Regions from separate parts of the Lysinibacillus sp. JNUCC 51 genome, predicted to be linked through region 3. Evidence: predicted binding sites of a transcription regulator. Region 3 holds the regulator's gene; each other region holds the start of a gene.
What was found. Region 3 encodes Rex, which represses fermentation and respiration genes when NADH is low (regulators of the CRP and FNR family bind a similar motif). Its sites were predicted from a motif close to TTGTGAAATATTTCACAA; they were not measured.

Region 1 (6,843 bases), 110 kb from region 3:
AACATCCCTACCACAAGTCTTGCACTTCCCCTTCAATACAGGGGCATATTCTCCCTCTTGTATCGTGTATTTCACAATTGCCGTTACACCACAATTGCCACAAAATACGTTTTTCACGAGCATTTCTCTGATATCTTTCGGGATAGAGAGCCATTTTTTTGCTGCGTCCATTATGATCGCTCCTTTAGAGTTAGTTCCGTAACAACCTCCACATGCGTCGAATGCGGGAACATATCCACAGGTTGAATCTCCTGTGTTTGATAGCCCCCATCCTCCAAAATGCGAAGGTCACGTGCTAGTGTAGCTGGGTTACAGGACACATAAACAACTCGCTTAGGACGTTGTTCTAAAATTGTCTTTAGAAGCGCCTCATCGCAGCCCTTACGCGGTGGGTCAACTACTAAAACATCCGCTTCTTTACCTTCCTTATACCAGCGTGGGATTACTTCCTCGGCTGGACCTGCCTCAAAATACGTATTAGTAAAACCATTTAATTCCGCGTTGCGCTTCGCATCTTCAATAGCTTGCGATACAATTTCTACACCCATAACAGCCTTTGCTTTTTGCGCAAGGAACAATGAAATTGTGCCTATACCACAGTAAGCATCAATTACTCGTTCATCACCCTGTAAGTCAGCGTAGTCCAATGCTTGTTTGTAAAGAACTTCCGTTTGCTGAGGATTTACTTGATAAAATGAACGAGCAGAAATTTCAAAACGCACATCGCCAATTGTATCAATAATAACGTCCTTGCCCCACAGGTTTACGGTTTCATCACCGAAAATAACGTTCGTTTTGTCGCTGTTTACATTTTGCATAATTGATGTTACGTTCGGGACAAGTTTCTTAATTGTCGCAACAGCGGCTTCTTTTTGTAGAAATTTTTTCTTTTTAGTTACAAGAACAACCATAACTTCACCAGTTGCTCGTGCTTTACGAATAACTACGTGACGTAGCATTCCCTCATGCGATACCTCGTTATATGGTCGAATACCGATAGCAGCTAATTCCTTTTTCAAGCCTGCTAGAATAGCGTCTGCTTCTCCTGTCTGAATTAAGCAACGCTCCATGTCCACAATGCTATGAGATTTCGTTTTATAGAAGCCAGCAATTGCTTGTCCTGCTTCATTTGAGGAGAAAGGTATTTGTGCTTTATTTCGGTAATGCCAAGGCTCTTCCATGCCTTTCACAGGTAAGACAGGTGCATCAATCTTACCAATGCGCTGCATGACATTACGCACCATATTTTCTTTCCATTTTAACTGTCCTTCATAAGACAGGTGCTGTAATTGGCAGCCACCACATTGCTTGAAATATTCACAAGGTGCATCTACACGGTCTGGTGACGGCTTTAGAATTTCTGCAACCTTCGCAAAGCCGTAATTTTTTAACGTTTTTAAAACATGTACTTCCGCCGTTTCATTAGGAAGTGCACCTTGGATAAATAATGGATAGCCATCGACCTTTGCGACGCCATTGCCATCATGTGTTAAATCTTCTATATAAACTGTTAGTCGGTCATTCTTTTTCACGGGTGCTGACATTCGTACATCCTCCATTTCAATCTCTTTATTGTAGCATGTTGTGGCGGATGAAAAAAGAACAAGGCTTAATATTAACCGCTCGGGTATGACGAGGAAGTGATCTAGTCTACTTCTAAACTGCTCGGGTAAAACCAGAATGTGATCCGCTCTCCTCCCAAACTGCTCAGGCAAACAAAAAAGTAATAAGCTCTTCCTTCCCATGCACCAAAACGGAGACCTCTCCACTTTACATGAGTAGAAAAAAGAGCCGCTATTCGCGACTCTTCCCCTCTTTCCTCGCTGTGTGATAGTCTCTAGGTGACCACCAGAAAGCAGCAGCTATCCCAAGAATGACGACTATAAATGGCGCATAAAACATTAGAAAACTTGCCATAGTTTTATCCCTCCTATGCGTGATTGTCTTCTTTTCCGGTCACGTAATTTTTGTTGAATAGGAATAATTTCAACAACAAGAACAGTGATGGAATAAGCAAGCACAGTCCTAAAATAAACGCAATGACGAGTGCAATCGCCATTTGTGTACTTGTAAAGCTATCGTAAATTGTTAAGTAAGGATATAGTAAATATGGATATTGTGCGATACCATATGCGAAGAACGCCACTGCAAATTGGGCAATCAATAATCCAACCGCAAGACCGTAATTTTTTCGCATCCATATTAACACTACAGTAATAATAAATAACACGGCTGAAATGACGAACATCCACCATAAATTGACCATATTATCGTAACTTTCAGGATTGATGAATTTCATTTCGTACGTAATGCCGATTGCACTCACCATTAAAGGCACCGCCCAAGCAAGTGCATATCTTCGCATTAAATTTGTGGCTTCTTTATCCTTTGCTTTATGAGCGTACCAAGTTAAAAACACAGCTGAAATATAAAGAACAGCCGCAATGCTTAACACGACAATACTCCAAGCAAATGGGCTCGTATACAATGTCCAGTAATTCAAGACTGGTTGCCCATTAACAATATCAACATAGCCACCAGCAGCAATCGCAAATACAACAGAGAGTGAGGCTGGAATGAGCAAGCCTGCTACCCCATATGTCAGTGTGTAACCGATATGTCCACGTGCGCCATATGATTCAAACGCATAATAGGAGCCTCGTATTGCAAGAAGCACTAGCGAAATACTAACTGGAACAAGTAATATCGTTCCATAATAGAAAGCTGTTTGTGGGAAAAATCCAACAATCCCAACAAAGAAGAATACTAAAAAGACATTGGTTACTTCCCAAACTGGTGATAGATAACGCTTAATAATATTCGTTAAAATATGATTTTTTCCGATGAGTAGGCTGTAGGCATTAAAGAAGCCTGCACCAAAATCGATTGAAGCTACAATGACATAGCCAAATAAGAAAATCCATAAAACAGAAATACCTAAAATCTCTAATGTCATAAGATGTCACCGCCTTTATCAGCATGGCGATCTTCTATTTCTCGCTCAATTGGATTCTTTTTGAACATACGAATCAACACTACCATACTTCCTATTCCTAATACGGCATACACTCCTGTAAACAATAGCATCATTAAATCTACATGATCACTTGTCGTGGCCCCTTCTGGTGTTCGCATTAATCCATATAAAATCCAAGGCTGTCGCCCTACTTCAGCAAGCCACCATCCTGTTTCAATCGCAATAATGGAAAGTGGTCCGCCTGCAACAACAATCCATCTAAACCAACGTGAATGAATAAAATGCCAATCACGTGCTTTCCCGGTTACATAAAGTAGTGAAACGAGCGCCATGAACATTCCAATAAACACCATAATATTAAAGAGGTAATGAATATATAGTGGTGGTCGATCTTCTTCAGCAAATTGATCTAATCCAATTACCTCTGCATTTGGATTATTATGTGCTAAAACGCTTAAAGCATAAGGTACTTTAATAGCGTATTTTACTTCTTCTCCTTCTAATACACCAAATAGTATAAGGGAAGCTTTGTTTTCAGTTTCAAAATGCCACTCAGCTGCAGCTAGTTTTTCTGGCTGATATTCTGCTAAATATTTTCCTGAAAAGTCTCCAATAATCGCTGATGCAATGGAGAAAATCAGACCTATCTTCATAAGTAGTAATAAAGATTTTTTATGATATATGTGCTTAGAACCTCTAAGCATACGGTATCCTGCAATTGATGCTAACACAAATGCGGAAGTCATATAGGCTGTAACGAGAACATGCGCTACCTTTGTCGGCATTGCTGGGTTAAACATTGCTAAAAATGGTTGAATATTCACAAGCTGTCCGTCCACAATATCAAATCCTTGTGGCGCATTCATAAACGCATTGACAATTGTTATAAACACTGCTGACATCGATGCACCGACTGCAACCGGAATTAACAGTAACATATGCTTCTTCTGACTATCGAAGCGATCCCAAGTATATAGGTAAATGCCTAGAAAGATGGCTTCAAAGAAAAATGCAAACGTTTCCATAAAAAGTGGTAATGCAATTGTCTGACCGGCAAGCTGCATAAAATTCGGCCATAGTAAAGATAACTGTAAGCCAATTGCTGTCCCTGTAACAACTCCGACTGCAACCGTAATAACAAAACCTCGTGCCCAACGTCTTGCCATTAAAATATAGTGCTCATCATTCTTTTTATACCCAGTCCATTGGGCGATCATAATCATTAACGGGACACCAACACCAATCGTTGCATAAATAATATGGAACGATAAAGTTAACTCTGTTAATGCTCTACTCCAAAAGACTGCTGATTCATTCACCATTTCATTGCCCCCCTAACCTCCAAATATTCTTCCAAGTATGGAAAGTAGCATAATAATTGCAACACTAAAGCTTAGCCAAATGAGCTTTCTTTCCTGTGACTTATACAAAGGCAACACTTCCTTTCCCTTATCTCTTTCCCATTTTCCACTATTGCAACGAAAAAAACCTTTATAATGGACCGGAATTTCGGCCTATTATAAAGGTTTCAAATTTTGTTCAAGTAATATACGCACATTTGCCAATTATTTTTCTTAATTCATTCACAATATCAATTACATGTAAAATATAGCTCTACAAATGGATATCTTACCGATTTTATCCACAGAACAAGGCTCCCGCCTAAATTGAGAGCACCCTGTTCTAATGTGTTATTAAACACGGTCATCCTCACGAATATCTTCTAGTGGAACAAAAATTTCAATGTGGCGCTTTAAGTTTTCAAATGTAGCAGGCGCATCCCCACCATACTCACCATCTAAGTTTAAATGTATTTCATCTTCAGTAGATACTTTTACGACACTTGCCTTTTTGTAAATTACACGGCCATCATTCAAATGCTCGCCTCTTAATGCCATTGCGGCAAGCTGAATAAATTCAGGCAGGCTTACTTTTTTCAATACTATTAAAGTAAAGTAGCCATCATTAATACTTGCATCAGGTGCAAGCTTTTCAAAGCCACCCACTGAATTTGTTAAGCCGCATAAAAACATCATGGCATCTCCATCAAACACTTCGCCATCATATTCGATACGCATATGGGAAGCTTTAATTGATGGGATCATTTCTACTGCTTTTAGGTAATATGCTAGCTGTCCTAGCATTGTTTTCATTTTACTTGGCACTTCATAAGTTAACTCTGTAATACGTCCGCCAGCGGCAATATTGATGAAATAGCGTTCCCCATTTAATAAGCCAACATCAACCGGCAACGTTTCGCCTTTAATAATGATTTCAACGGCAGCATCAATATTTCGCGGAATATGCACGGCACGGGCAAAGTCATTTGTTGTGCCCATCGGAATTAAACCTACTTTCGGGCGGTTCTCAAATGAGCTCACACCTGAAACAACTTCATTTAATGTACCATCTCCACCAACTGCAATGATTATATCAAAGCCGCGTTCAACTGCATTTTTTGCTGCAATGGTTGCATCACCTTCACAAGTTGTTGCGTGACAAGATGTCTCATAGCCTGCTACCTCTAATTTCGCCAATACTTCTGGTAGATGCTTTTTAAACACTTCACGCCCAGATGTAGGATTATAAATGATTCTTGCTCGTTTCATAACATACCTTCTTTGCTTCATAAGATTCTATTTCTTCCAACGAATTATTCGTTTAAATGTTGCATTAGCTTCCAATAGTCAATAAAAGCAGGCATGTCCTCATTTTCTGACATGCAGCCTTACGATTTTCAATTATTGTAATACAGCTGTTACTTGCTTTTTAAAATCCTCATAAACAAATGTCCAATATGATTTATTCGTTATATTTTCTTCACGAATTTCAGCATATAGCGCTTTTTGTGCATCTTCAAATGTAGGATCTTCTTTATCAGGTAAAGTAGCTCGTTTACTCACTACTAGTTCCTGTAATTCCGGTGCACGTGGACCCCATTTTCCAACAACCTGACCAGCATCATCTAATAAAATATAAATCGGGATTGCACGGCCACCGTTTGTTAAATAGCGATCAATTAAATCTGTATCAGCATCACGTAGTACTGCGCGCATTTCTAATCCTGCTGCTTCTGCAACTCGACGAATAACTGGATTGTTTAACATTGCGTCCCCGCACCAGTCCTCAGTAATTGTTAAAATTTTTGGTTGCTTGTTCTTCAGTAATTCGATAAAGCCATCGTTTAGTGGCACTTCGAAGCCATCATAAATACGGAAGCTTTCCTCTTTTAACGTCGTCATATTATCCATATATTGTTGAATCGAAATCGCGACATTGAAATATTGTTGTTCAGTTTTCATTGATTGACCTCCTAAAGTTGTTTTATCATGTTCTATTCTATATTTTGCTATGAATACGCTTTTAAGACAACTATTAAGTGTTAATTTGGTATTTTTTAGTCTAAATTGACTTCAGTTCTAACTGGGAGCGTCCAGTACGAACTGAAATCTACTTATTCAAATGACATACGTTTTAGCGACTTTTGGTGATGAGTATATTTCCATACTGCCTGCTTCAAAATTTTGCTTGTCATGGCATTTATCTTGTATAGATACCCCAAAGAGTCTTTTATATGTATTGATTTACAGAATAAAAGGCCAAGAAAACAAATTTGCTTTCTTGGCCTTTTTGCAATCGCAATTAACGTTTTGCAATTTCTTGTTGTAATAATTTATTGACCATTGGTGGGTTCGCTTGACCTTTAGTAGCTTTCATAATTTGACCAACTAAGAAGCCGATAGCGCGATCCTTACCGTTTTTGAAGTCTTCGATTGATTGTGCATTGTTGTCCAGAACTTCTGTAACGATAGCAAGTAATGCACCTTCATCAGAAATTTGAACTAAACCTTTTGCTTTAATGATTT
Region 2 (6,843 bases), 1.9 Mb from region 3:
CCCACCAGGCATTCCTCATTCCATACAGGGTCTTGAAGATGGCTGTGAATTTTTACTGGTGTTTGACGATGGACATTTCTCAGATCTTAGTACATTTTCAATATCTGATTGGTTTGCTCATACTCCTAAAGATGTGCTGTCCGCCAATTTTGGTGTTCCAATGAGCGCTTTTAATCATATTCCGAAAGAACAGGTCTATATTTTTCAAGATAAAGTTCCTGGACCTATAGACACACAAAAAGTACAATCACCCTACGGTTCAGTCCCCCAAACCTTCAAGCATCGCCTGCTTGCGCAAACGCCTATTAAAACTCCTGGTGGCAGTGTTAGAATTGTGGATTCGACAAACTTTCCTATTTCTAAAAATATCGCCGCAGCGCTTGTCGAGATTAAGCCTGGTGCAATGAGAGAGCTACATTGGCACCCGAATAATGATGAATGGCAATATTACCTTCAAGGTCAAGGACGTATGACCGTATTTGCAGCAAACGGTGTGGCTAGAACATTCGATTATCGTGCAGGAGATGTAGGCTACGTACCATTTGCAAATGGTCACTACATTCAAAATACCGGTACTGAGACATTATGGTTCCTTGAAATGTTTAAAAGTGATAGATTCCAGGATGTTTCGTTAAATCAATGGATGGCCCTTACTCCAACTGAACTAGTACAAAGCAATTTAAATATTGGTCCTGAACTTCTTAATGTATTGAGAAAGGAAAAGTGGCCGGTTGTAAAATATCCAGGATTTTCTTATTATCCAAGGTGAGCGTATAAAAAAGCAGGTGGAAAAGATAAAAGATCTTATCTTTTCCACCTGCTTGTTTTTAATATTGATATTTATTTCTAGTAGCAAGCAGAATACCGATTGCTGGTACAGTACAAATAAGCATTGCTGCAAATGATAGTCCAGGTGAAATCTCGTATAAATAGCCGCCTAAAAATGTAAGGACTGCTGTACTTAAGCCCATCGCTAATGCAGAATAGAGGCCTTGCGCATTTGGGATTTGCTCCTTCGGCAATGTTTTTGTTAAATAGCTGATAAAAGCGAAATGCGCTAGAGCAAAAGATAACGCATGTAATGTTTGAGAAGCGATAAATACCCAAACATTCGGGAATAGGTAAATGAGTAGCCAACGTAGCGAAGAACCACTTGCTGCTAAAAGTAATAAAGAAGAAGAGCGCCATTTTTTAAATAGTGTATCTGCCTTCATAAAATATAAGATTTCGCACATAACTGCGATGTTAATAATCATCCCCATATAAAATGGATCAACATGTAAATCACCTAAATATATATAGCCATAGCTGTAATAAGAAGCATGCGCGCCTTGCAACAGAATAACGACTAATAAAACAATAGGGAAACCTTTAATAGTCCATAATGTTTTCATCGACAATGATTTTGCACGTTGTTCTTTCGTAGGTACAACGAGTAATTCTTTAGGTGTAGCCATTTGCTGCATCAATAGCATACCGATCAGGCCGACCACCATACTCCAAAAGATTATGTCATTGCCAAATGCACCAGTCATCATACTAATGATTAATACTGCAATGACAAAGCCAAGGGAACCATAGGAGCGGCTTTTACCATAGTGTACATTTCCATACTGTACGAGCGTTGCCGCACTACTTTCTACTGCAGGTAGCAGTGCTGGATAGAACACGCTAAATAAAAGGGTAACAATAAGCAGCGAGATAAAGCTCGTGCTTAGTAAGTAAAATAAAGTCGTGATTAGTGCACCTATTGCTAGAATACTAACTAGTCGTTTTTTGTGCACATATTTTGCAAGCGTTGGGAAGAAAAATAGATTTGAAATTGCTCGTGCTAAAAGACCGCAGCCCATTATGACGCTGGCCTGTGAGACAGTGAGATGTTTGGCATCTACAAGCCAACCAGTCCAGTAAGGTAAGAAAATACCCCATGTAAAGAAAAATGCAAAGAAATTTTGAGAAAGCCATCGTTGATTGTTCATAAATTTTCCGTACCTCCAATTTAACTAAGTTGAATAATAGCACGTTCATCGGTACAATAATGTGAGATATCTCACATTTTTTTCGGAGGAGAGAGTTAAATAATGCATATACTGACAGCTGAGGAACGTTCATACTATCTTGATAAATATCCAATAGATGATTTTTTTTCTTTTGAAATTGATCCATTTCTAGAAATATGTAAGTTTGACAAAGGTGAATGGATTTTTCAAGAAGGGTCATTTCCAGATACGTTATACTACATGATCGAAGGAAAGGCGAAGCTATATATGACACATAAAAATGGCAAGGTCTCGCTTATCGATTACTTGGAAGCACCACGTTTTATGGGGGAAATTGAGTTGCTTAATGAGGCAAGATATACGAAGGGGATTCAGACAGTAACCGAGACGATTTGTTTTTCGATTTCACAGTCCTGCAAAGAAAAGTTACTCACGGATGTACTATTTTTACGTAAACTTTGTGTGTTTTTAGGGGAAAAGGCATTCAAAATGACGTCAAAATATACACAAAATCAAGCATTTCCACTTGAAAATCGACTTGCTGCATTTATTCAATTTTCGTCAGATCAAGGAATCTATAAAGAAAAGCATACTGAAATCTGTGAATATTTAGGGGTTTCCTATCGCCATTTATTATATGTACTTGCACAATTTTGTGAAGAAAAAATTTTAGAGAAGAGAAAGAATGGCTATCACATTATGGATGAAAAGCGTCTTTCTGAATTGGCGCAGGAGATACTGTAAGGAAAACTACAGCTTATTGTATTCACTTTTTTTAATCAACCAGCGTGCGATTTCCTTGCCGCTATGGTAGAAGCTAACCTCATCGACTTGTTGGTTTTGTACGGAGATATTTAGGGTTTCGTCTATAACGTCAAAAGGTAAAACCCTTATACATTGGTGTTTGTTAGGTGAAAATCTTTTGTGCTTTGCATCAGTTTCAATGTGAGCTTTAGCACTTTTTTGTGCATTTTGAAATGGACAAGCAAGTAATTCTCCTTGTTCCAATGTTGTGTTAGGTGAATAACAATTACTTTTCATTCAACATGCCCCCTTTGTCGTTAGTTTTATTGTACAAGACATTCGGTCCGAATAGTCTTCATTTACAAGGCTTTAATGAAAACTTAAAGGTTCGTTAATCAAATATGCCTTGGAATAATTGTAGGCTGACTCTTTGCTTTAGCGCAGATAAAATTTCGTTCGGAATCGACTTTGTGTTTAGGCTAACATCCTTTAAGAACTCCTTTCTGATGTCCGTGAATCCGCTGAAAGAAGTTAGATTAGTAATATGTAACCGTATTCATACCTTAAACGAATAAAAATCATAGAAAATTTGTATGATTTATAGAGAAAAACACGTACTCAAACTATTGTGAATTTTCCTAACAAAACGTATTATTGTAATTAGATTTAACGTGAAAGGCTTCACATAGTCACGTAATCGTGAGGAGGAATTTTTAATGAGTGTAATTCGAGTAGGTATTGTAGGTTATGGAAATTTAGGGCGCGGAGTAGAGTATGCTATCTCGCAAAATCCAGATATGGAATTAGTAGCGGTTTTCACACGTCGCGATCCTTCAACTGTAAACATTGCAAGTAATGCAAGTGTATATTTAGTGGATGATGCTGAAAAATTCCAAAATGACATTGATGTAATGATTTTATGTGGTGGCTCAGCAACTGATTTACCAGAGCAAGGCCCACACTTTGCACAATGGTTTAATACAATTGACAGCTTTGATACACATGCGAAAATTCCTGAGTTTTTCGAGGCTGTAGATGCAGAAGCACAAAAATCTGGTAAAGTATCAGTCATTTCAGTTGGTTGGGATCCAGGTTTGTTCTCATTAAATCGTATACTTGGAGAGACAGTTCTACCAGTAGGTACAACTTATACTTTCTGGGGAGACGGTTTAAGTCAAGGCCACTCAGATGCTATTCGTCGCATTGAAGGTGTTAATAACGCTGTACAATACACATTACCAATTAAAGAGGCTGTAGATCGTGTTCGCAACGGTGAAAATCCTGAGCTGACAACGCGTGAAAAACATGCACGTGAATGCTGGGTTGTTCTTGAAGAAGGTGCAGATGCTGCAAAAGTTGAACAAGAAATTGTGACGATGCCAAACTATTTTGACGAGTATGACACAACAGTAAACTTTATTTCTGAAGAGGAATTTAAAGCAAACCATACTGGTATGCCACACGGTGGATTTGTTATTCGCAGTGGTGAAAGCGGCGCTAACGATAAACAAATTCTTGAATTCTCATTAAAGCTTGAAAGTAATCCAAACTTCACGTCTAGTGTTCTAGTAGCTTTTGCACGTGCAGCTCATCGTTTAAACCAAGCTGGAGATAAAGGTGCAAAAACAGTATTCGATATTCCATTCGGTCTGTTATCACCAAAATCAGCTGCTGAATTACGTAAAGAACTTTTATAATATACTATTCAAAATCCCGATTATCATATTATTTGATAATCGGGATTTTTTATTTTTAGGAAGTCAATTCTGTAAAATAACATATAGTATATGGTAAACTGTCAATAATTTAACTAATAATCAAAAGTTTAGAATGAATTTAGAAAAAAAGTATGCTATGTATATTAGTTGATTAGAGTGGAAACTGGGTGACTTCTTAGGGATTGGCAATAGCCGAACGAAGGATAAAAGATCCTGCCCCGTGATATTGCCTTCGTGACCAACATCGTGTTGTTCCGTGAACCTACAGCGAAGCGACAGCAACAACAATGTTTTATCTGTGCGAAAGCGAAGCGACAGCAACAAAAAAGTGGCTTATAGAATGGTACTCTGTAGGAACGGAAACCAACCACACCTTATGACTATGAGCCGATAATTTAAAAGTGAAGACTTGTAACCTTACATAACCAGCTGAATGGGGAGGTTATCACCAAATGACTACAGACATTATTATCCAATCAAAATGTATTTCACCGAGTCCGTCCAATCATTGTATTAGTAGAGCTACATTAATGAGAACATTAAAACAAAGCCTAAACCATTCTTGCACACTTATTCATAGTGGAGCAGGGTATGGCAAAACAACAATCCTTACACAATTTCTACATGCACAATCAAGCACATTTTCCTGGTATAGTGTGTCGGAGGAAGATGATAATATATTGCCGTTTTTAAATCATTTATTTTTTAGTATCACACGAATTGTTCCGAGCTTCGGTCAAGAATTTGATGCATGGAATCAATTATCCCGTTTTCCGAAAATAGAGGAACTAAATCGTTGGTTCAAGCTATTTGTTAATAGTTTATGTGAAATCGAAGAGCAGATTTTAATTGTCATAGACGACTACCATCTTGTTGACCATGTATTCCATATTAATTATGTGATGGAAAAAATAATTGAATTTTCACCACCGAATGTACATTTTATCATCGCATCTAGAACGTTACCGAATTGGGATATTACGAGAAAATTAAAGCTACAAAAAAAATTACTCGTTATTTCAGAAGGAGAATTGGCGTTTTCATCAGAGGAGATCGCTGTTTTTTTCGAGGATTACGTATCAGTGCAATTAACAGAAGGAGAAATATCTAAGGTTTTAGAAATTACTGAGGGCTGGGCAATTAGTATTTCTTTATTAGCTGAACAATGGAACAAGGAGACATTAGATCATTGGCTAAATATCTCTACAAATGACCTTTTCACCTATTTATCGGAGGAAGTTTATTTTAAGCTGTCTACATTCGAGCAAGAGGTATTATTAAAGCTGGCGATTTTCCCCTCTTTCTCAGAGGAGTTTATCACACAGTTTTATGGTTCGGAAATAGCAGAGGCGTTAAAATTGTTTGTACAGCGACATTTATTTATTCAACCGATCACAAAGAATGGTTTTTATCGTTTTCATGCCTTGTTCAGTCGATTTTTAGAGCTAAAATGGCAGCATAATGCTCCCCAGTATATTGCATTGCATAAACAAGCAGCGTTGTATTATGTTAAACAAAACAATATACAAGCTGTTCTTCATCATGCATTTAAAACGAATGATCAGGATTTTTGTGGTGAATTATTACAAAATCATGCTGACAGTCTAGTTCGTGCTGGGCAATTTGAGTGGTTATTAGAAAAAATAAATAGATTTACAGCTGATGAAAAATCGGAATATTACAAATTATTTTTTTATGAAGGAGAATGCCACCGCTATCGTGCTTATTATGAAAGAGCGAAGCAATCCTATGAAAATTGTGCAAACATCGCAAAAACTAAGAATGATTATCTCTTTATGACAAAAGCACAAGCAGGTTTGGCACATATTTATCTTGATACAATCCAGCCTGCATTGGCAGAGCCGCATTTAAAGAGAGCATTAGAGTTAGCGAATCATACGCCGTTAAACGAAGAAGAACTTCTCGAATTGCAACGTCAGTATGCAGAAAACTTGGTGAATTTAGGGAAGGCAAAGGGAGCACGAATTTTTACAGAAGAGGTTGCTTTACCGGAGGAAGTGCTACAAAGAGCAAATGTTGACGTTCGAATATTATTAAGAACTGGGCAGCTTCTAAAAGCAAAGGAATTACTGACGCAGAGATTGGAATTACCGCCACAGCTTGTCGCTACGCATAGAGAGAGTGAGTTGTTAGCATCATTTGTTTATGCGTTATTAGGGCTAGGGAAGGATGCTTGGTATGCAGCTCAGCATGGGATTCGTAGGGGGTTACGTGAAAAATCGGTTTTTATTGAGGCTGTTGGCTATATTCGCAAAGCACATGCTTTACTATTAGTAGATTTTCCAGATTACACAGGAGCCTGTAATGCTTATGAGAAAGCCCTTACATTAATGAATACCATTAATATTTCTCGCGTAAAG
Region 3 (6,843 bases):
CCTTGTACAGGCCTAAGCACAAAGCTGATTCCAGACGAAATTATGCAGAGCATTATTGCTTATATAGTAAAGAGGTGTTTTAGATTTGATTCTAAAATACCTCTTTTTGCTTTTGTGAAAAAATTGTTGAGAAAACAGAGGGTATAAGAAAAATTGAATCTAGTTAGTTGACAAATTTTTCAGAAAATTATCCACAGGTAAGGTAGAAATAAAACACCGAACATCCGTACTTATGCACAAAATGTTGATAACTTGTGCATAACTTGTGATTATTCAATATATAGTAGCCTATTTTGTACAGAATGATGTGAATAAAATATTTTTGAATTGTGGACAATGTGGAAAAGTCTGTTGATATGTTGGTATTACTAGATTTATAGTGTGTATAAAGTTGTGGGCATTTTTTGTCGAAAAATAGCACTTGACCAATATATATGAAAAATCAACGCGAGTAAAGTAAAAGCCATGCGACAAGGCACATGGCTTTACAAGCTTTATCCCACCTCAAGAGGGATGTTATAAAATAATATTTTCAAGTTCTTCACTTAGCTCAAGCCATTCCATTTCGAATAACTCATACTGTTCCTTAGCAGATGATAATTCCTCTTGAAGCTTTGTAATTTTTTCGTGGTCAGTAAAAATCTCGGGATCGCAAAGAGCTTCTTCTAAGCGAGCAACTTCAAGATTTACTTGCTGCATTTTCCCTTCTAGTTCCTCAAGTGTGCGTCTAATTTGGCGCTCCCGTTTTTTAGCCTCTTTATCAATTTTAGAGGTAGAGGTCTTCTCAGGTATATCAGCTTGTACTTGCGGTTGAGCAGCAGCCTTCATTTGTGCAAGTTCTAATAGCTCTTGTTTCTTTTCAAGATAATAATCATAGTCACCTAAGTACTCAAAGGAACCATCGCCGGATAGTTCGATTACTTTAGTAGCGATTCGATTGATGAAATATCGGTCATGCGATACAAATAAGAGCGTTCCAGGATAATCGATCAGTGCGTTTTCCAGTATCTCTTTACTATCTAAGTCTAAGTGATTGGTAGGCTCATCGAGAATTAAGAAATTTGCCTTTTGCATCATTAACTTAGCTAATGCGAGCCTTGCCTTTTCTCCACCAGATAGAGATGACACGATTTTATCTACATCATCTCCACTGAATAAGAAACGGCCTAGCACCGTGCGAATATCTTTTTCATTCATTAAAGGCCATTCATCCCATAGCTCTTTTAGCACACTTTTATTGCTAGACAGCTTTGCCTGCTCTTGATCATAGTAACCAATTTGAACATTTGTACCATAGCGAATCTCTCCGGAGAGTGGAAGCAAATCTTTGACGATGGTTTTTAATAAAGTTGATTTACCAACGCCATTTGGACCAACAAGTGCAATGCGGTCTTCTCGGAAAGTTCGTAGTGTTATGCCGCTTGATATTTTCCTATCGCCATAACCTATAGCTAAGTCATCAACAGATAATACATCGTTACCACTTTGACGCTCAATTGTAAAACCGAAGCTTGCTGACTTTTCATCACCATCGGGGGATTCCATCCATTCAGTTCGTTCAAGCATTTTACGACGACTTTGTGCCATTTTAGTAGTAGAAGCACGAGCAATGTTTTTTTGAATAAATTCCTCAAGCTTTGCCTTTTCATCTTGCTGACGTTCAAAAAGCTTCAAATCACGCTCATAATTTTTCGCTTTTTCATCTAAATAAGCACTATAATTGCCTGTATATTTTGTGACGCGATGACGAGAGACTTCGTAGACAATGGAAACAACTTGGTCTAAGAAGTAGCGGTCATGGGAAACAATTAGAATAGCCCCTTCGTAGCCTTTTAAATATGATTCCAACCAAGAGAGGGTTTCAATATCTAAATGGTTAGTAGGTTCATCGAGTATTAATAGGTCAGGTTTACTTAACAGAAGCTTAGCAAGCGCTAACCGAGTTCGTTGTCCCCCTGAGAGTGAGCTAATTGGCTTTTCGTAATCATTAGGATAAAACTGCATGCCATGAAGCACAGAACGTGTATCCGATTCATATTGATAGCCACCTGCATCCTTAAAATTATGCTGCAATTGGTCGTATTCAGACATTATTTTTGCATATAAAGTAGGGTTTTCATAAACAGCTGGGTCGGTCATTTGTTGTTCTAATGATCGGATTGTTTGTTCTTGGGCAATAAGCGGCTCAAAAATTGTCATCATTTCATCCCAAATCGACAATGTTGAGTTTAACCCAGCATGCTGCTCTAAATACCCAATTTGTATTCCTTTAGGGATAATAATATCGCCAGAGTCGTATGACATTTGACCAGCAATTATTTTAAGTAAAGTAGACTTACCTGCACCGTTACGACCTACTAATGCAACACGGTCACGATGTTGAACCTCTAATTTTACGCCACTTAAAATTTCATCTGCAAGGAAGGATTTATATAGTTGATTGACCTGTAAAACAATCATTCTTGACACCTCAATTCTTCCTTAGTGTAATGGATGAGCGATTGGCTTGCAATGTCGATGCTTTACTTATTCCAAGCTGTCATGTAAGATTGAAACGATTTCTCTTTAGTTAGTGGCGTAAAAGCGCCATTAACTAAAGGGAAATACTCTAGTGAATATTATAAACTTAGAAATAGTTAATTGAGCGTGTATCATAAATAGATTTGATACTCTATAAGGAGGAAAAAGTTTGAAACAAGAATTAAAAATTCCACAAGCCACTACGAAAAGACTTCCTCTTTACTATCGATTTATCCAAAACTTTGCGCAAGAAGGCATGGAACGCATTTCGTCGAAGGAACTGAGTGAAGCGATGAAAATTGATTCTGCAACTATTCGCCGTGATTTTTCTTATTTTGGTGCTTTGGGGAAAAAGGGATATGGCTATGATGTGCAGCATCTCTTAAAATTTTTTAGTCAAACGCTCGATCAACATGAAGCGACAAAAGTAGCGTTAATCGGTGTAGGGAATTTAGGTAGTGCTTTATTAAAATACAATTTCCAAAAAAATCATAATACCCATATCGTTGTGGCATTTGACTCAAAGGCCCCGAAGGAAGGAAAGATGATTAGCAATATTCCTGTTTTTCATCCTGATTTATTGGAAGAAAAGTATGCGGAATATGGAGCGGAGCTTGCAATTTTAACAGTTTCACCACGCTCTGCACAGAAAATGGCTGATAGATTAGCGGCGATGAATGCAAAAGGAATTTTGAACTTTACGCCGGAGCGTATTACTGTACCAGATAAAATGCAACTTTTAACAATCGATTTGTCGGTAGAATTACAGGCACTCATTTATTTAATTCGCAATCAGGAAGAGTGATGATTGTACATAATTTAACTTACTTCGGCGGGTGTACAAACATCTGCTGCTGACGCTACGCTTTCGCGCAAAAAACATCTGTACCTGCCGCTACGCTTTCGGTACAAAAGACATCCGCTGAAATAGAGGAACTCAGTCTAAGAACGCCACGTCCTGTAGCAATTTATCTATGCGAAAGCGAAGCAACAACAACAACAACCCATACGACTGAGTGACCAACATCGTTTTGGCCTAAAGCCTCCGGGGGATGTTACGGAAATTGAAAAGAGTAACGGAATTGACATGTATCACGCAGGACTAAGTATAAAGCCGATTCCGGACGCAATTATACCGAGTCATAATTGATAGTATAGCTCATAGTTTCTGTCAATTAGAAGTATGGTATAAAATGAGAGATTGACGAAAAACTTTCACATATAATTAGTTAGCAAAATGGCGAATTATGCGTTAAAATGATGGATATAAAAGAGGAGGTGGCTTTAATGGGTGGTATTGGTCCTATGAGCCTCATTATTATCGGAATTGTCGCATTACTAATTTTCGGTCCTAAGAAGTTACCGGAGCTTGGTAAAGCATTTGGTTCAACATTACGTGAATTCAAAAATGCTACTAAAGGATTAGCCGACGAAGATGATGATGACAAGAAAAAGAAAGAACTAGATAAGTAAAGTTAGGATGTTTGAGGATGAATCCAAAAGATCTAACTGTCATTGAGCATATAGAAGAATTAAGAAAACGGCTTTTCATTGTTGCCGTTTTCTTTGTTCTCGCTATGGCTGGCGGCTTTTTTGTTGCGAAACCGCTCGTTAAATACCTTCAAACTACTGGAGCGAATTATAATATAGAGCTTCATGCGTTTGATGTAGTAACACCACTTGCAATTTATATCCAAGTCGTTTTTTTAATAGCATTTATCCTATCTTCTCCGGTATTGATGTATCAATTGTGGGCATTTATTAGCCCAGGATTAAGGGATGTGGAACGAAAAGCAACCTTAAGCTATATCCCGTATTCATTTATATTGTTTTTAGCAGGACTATCTTTTTCATATTTTTTACTATTCCCTTACGTCATAAAGTTTATGATGAATTTATCAAATGAATTAGAAATTCAGCAAACGATTGGCATACATGAATATTTTTCGTTTTTATTTAAGCTTACAATACCATTTGGTTTTCTTTTTCAATTACCAATTGTCGTCTTGTTCTTTTCACGTATTGGGATTCTATCGCCTGAGTTACTAATTCGTATTCGTAAGTACTCATACTTTGGTTTATTTGTGTGTGCTGCTCTAATCGCACCACCTGAATTAGCTTCACACTTAATGGTTTCAGTACCGTTATTTATGCTTTATGAAATTAGCATTATGATTTCCCGTATTGGCTATAAGAAATACTTAAAATCAGAGGAAATGCGAATGAAGGAAGAACAAGAAGCTGAGCAAAAACGCCAGGTCGAAGAGGCACTTGAACAGCAGCGACGTCAAATCGAAGAATTAAATAAATAATAATAGAAGCTCGATGCATATTAGTAGCATCGAGCTTTTTTGTCGTTTTATATTGTTTCAACAAGAAATAGCGGTAAGCAAAAATTTCACTGATTTTTATTGCATTTTTTCTAGTTGGTCTAGCAACTTTTGCAATGGTTCTGCATACAATTGTACAAGTGTCACAAAACCGTTCAGCATGACATGGGCGATAATGGACGTCCAAATACGTTTTGTTTTGTGATATAAGAAGGCAAAAATCAATCCACAAATTGTATAAAGTAAAATATGTGAGAAGTCGAAATGAATAAGTGCAAAGAAAATGGCGCTTACTATACCGGCTATCCAGAAATTAGTTGTTTGGACAAGCGATCCGAAAATAACACGACGGAAGACGAACTCTTCTAATATTGGTCCAAATACAACAATCGCTAATATTGCAATAGGAGCACCTTTTGCAATAGATACAATATCAGCTGTGTTTTGTGAACCACCTTGGATACCGAATATAGCCATTTCGATAGCTGCGCCAATCATTTGGCCGAAGAAAACTAAGAAGAAACCGATAATCCCCCACATAATTGACAGTGGGATAGTTTCTTTCTTTCCTTGATAAATATCCCAAAACGCTTTATCGCGAGATGTTAGGATTAAACTTAGAATTAACGCAATGGCAAAGCTAAGAGCGATATACCAGCCTTGCGTAAGTGGGGCTGCTTGTTCACTTGGTAAACCGGTTGTACTCATAACAAGCTTGTGAAACGGTTTTGCCAGCAGTATACCTGATATTTGCATGAGGATATAGATCAGTAAAACATAAAGGGCTGTTTTTTTATGTTTATTTATTTTTTGAGAATTGTTCACAGTCAAAATCCTTTCCATTCATTATGCTACCTTTCTATTGTAGAGGAATATGGAAAGAAAACAAAATTTTTCGAAGTTCTGACTTGCAAAAAAAAGTGTGATTGATTATCATAATAATTGTGTTAGCACTCGACTAGATAGAGTGCTAATAAACAGTATATATTTAATAATAGGAGGTTGTTTCACTTGTTAAGACCACTAGGAGATCGTATTGTAATCGAACTAATCGAGGTAGAAGAAAAATCTGCATTCGGTATTGTACTGCCAGACTCTGCAAAAGAAAAACCGCAAGAAGGTAAAGTTGTAGCAGTTGGGACGGGTCGCATTTTAGAGAACGGGCAACGTGTAGAGCTTGACGTTAAAGTTGACGACCACATTATCTTCTCTAAATACTCTGGTACAGAAGTTAAATATGAGGGTAATGAATACCTAATTTTACGCGAAAGCGATATTCTTGCAATTATTGAATAAGTTAATAAGTATATTAAAGTAAATGCCTTTAGTGATTGTCACAGATTAATAAGGTAGATGACAATGACAGTATGGCGAAATTTCTATAAATATATTGATCAAGCTTAACGAATATTCCATTCCAGGAGGGTAAATTCAAATGGCAAAAGATATTAAATTCTCAGAAGACGCTCGTTCATTAATGCTACAAGGTGTAGATAAATTAGCAAACGCAGTAAAAATTACTCTAGGGCCTAAAGGTCGTAACGTGGTTTTAGAAAAAAAATTCGGTTCACCACTTATTACAAATGATGGTGTAACAATTGCAAAAGAAATCGAGCTAGAAAACCCATTCGAAAACATGGGTGCAAAATTAGTAGCAGAAGTTGCTTCTAAAACAAATGAAATCGCTGGTGACGGTACAACAACTGCAACAGTATTAGCTCAGGCAATTATTCGTGAAGGCTTGAAAAACGTAACAGCTGGTGCAAACCCTGTAGGAATTCGTAAAGGGATCGACAAAGCAGTTGCAGCAGCTCTAACGGAATTACACTCTATTTCTCGCCCAGTAAGCAACAAAGAAGAAATCGCACAAGTAGCGTCAATCTCTGCTGCTGATGATGAAGTAGGGCAATTAATTGCAGAAGCAATGGAACGTGTGGGTAATGATGGTGTTATTACAATTGAAGAATCTAAAGGCTTCACAACTGAGCTTGAT

Region 1: the regulator Rex is predicted to act here: its motif matches at 4,549-4,566, upstream of JNUCC51_RS14720 (cytochrome ubiquinol oxidase subunit I).
Region 2: the regulator Rex is predicted to act here: its motif matches at 2,039-2,056, upstream of yeiL (transcriptional regulator YeiL).

What each region holds. Positions count from the first base shown of each region.
Region 1 is NZ_CP065545.1:3,046,920-3,053,762, reverse strand. It holds gene JNUCC51_RS14740 (hypothetical protein) at 1-171, opposite strand, end outside; gene rlmD (23S rRNA (uracil(1939)-C(5))-methyltransferase RlmD) at 171-1,544, opposite strand; gene cydS (cytochrome bd oxidase small subunit CydS family protein) at 1,795-1,917, opposite strand; gene JNUCC51_RS14725 (cytochrome d ubiquinol oxidase subunit II) at 1,931-2,956, opposite strand; gene JNUCC51_RS14720 (cytochrome ubiquinol oxidase subunit I) at 2,953-4,299, opposite strand; gene JNUCC51_RS14715 (diacylglycerol kinase) at 4,672-5,586, opposite strand; gene JNUCC51_RS14710 (thioredoxin family protein) at 5,719-6,279, opposite strand; gene gatB (Asp-tRNA(Asn)/Glu-tRNA(Gln) amidotransferase subunit GatB) at 6,620-6,843, opposite strand, start outside.
Region 2 is NZ_CP065545.1:4,865,939-4,872,781, forward strand. It holds gene JNUCC51_RS23580 (oxalate decarboxylase family bicupin) at 1-769, shown strand, start outside; gene JNUCC51_RS23585 (MFS transporter) at 828-1,979, opposite strand; gene yeiL (transcriptional regulator YeiL) at 2,082-2,744, shown strand; gene JNUCC51_RS23595 (hypothetical protein) at 2,751-3,041, opposite strand; gene JNUCC51_RS23600 (diaminopimelate dehydrogenase) at 3,461-4,441, shown strand; gene JNUCC51_RS23605 (BTAD domain-containing putative transcriptional regulator) at 4,915-6,843, shown strand, end outside.
Region 3 is NZ_CP065545.1:2,936,943-2,943,785, forward strand. It holds gene JNUCC51_RS14220 (ABC transporter ATP-binding protein) at 517-2,460, opposite strand; gene JNUCC51_RS14225 (redox-sensing transcriptional repressor Rex) at 2,690-3,325, shown strand; gene JNUCC51_RS14230 (twin-arginine translocase TatA/TatE family subunit) at 3,808-3,993, shown strand; gene tatC (twin-arginine translocase subunit TatC) at 4,011-4,832, shown strand; gene JNUCC51_RS14240 (CPBP family intramembrane glutamic endopeptidase) at 4,929-5,693, opposite strand; gene groES (co-chaperone GroES) at 5,862-6,146, shown strand; gene groL (chaperonin GroEL) at 6,286-6,843, shown strand, end outside.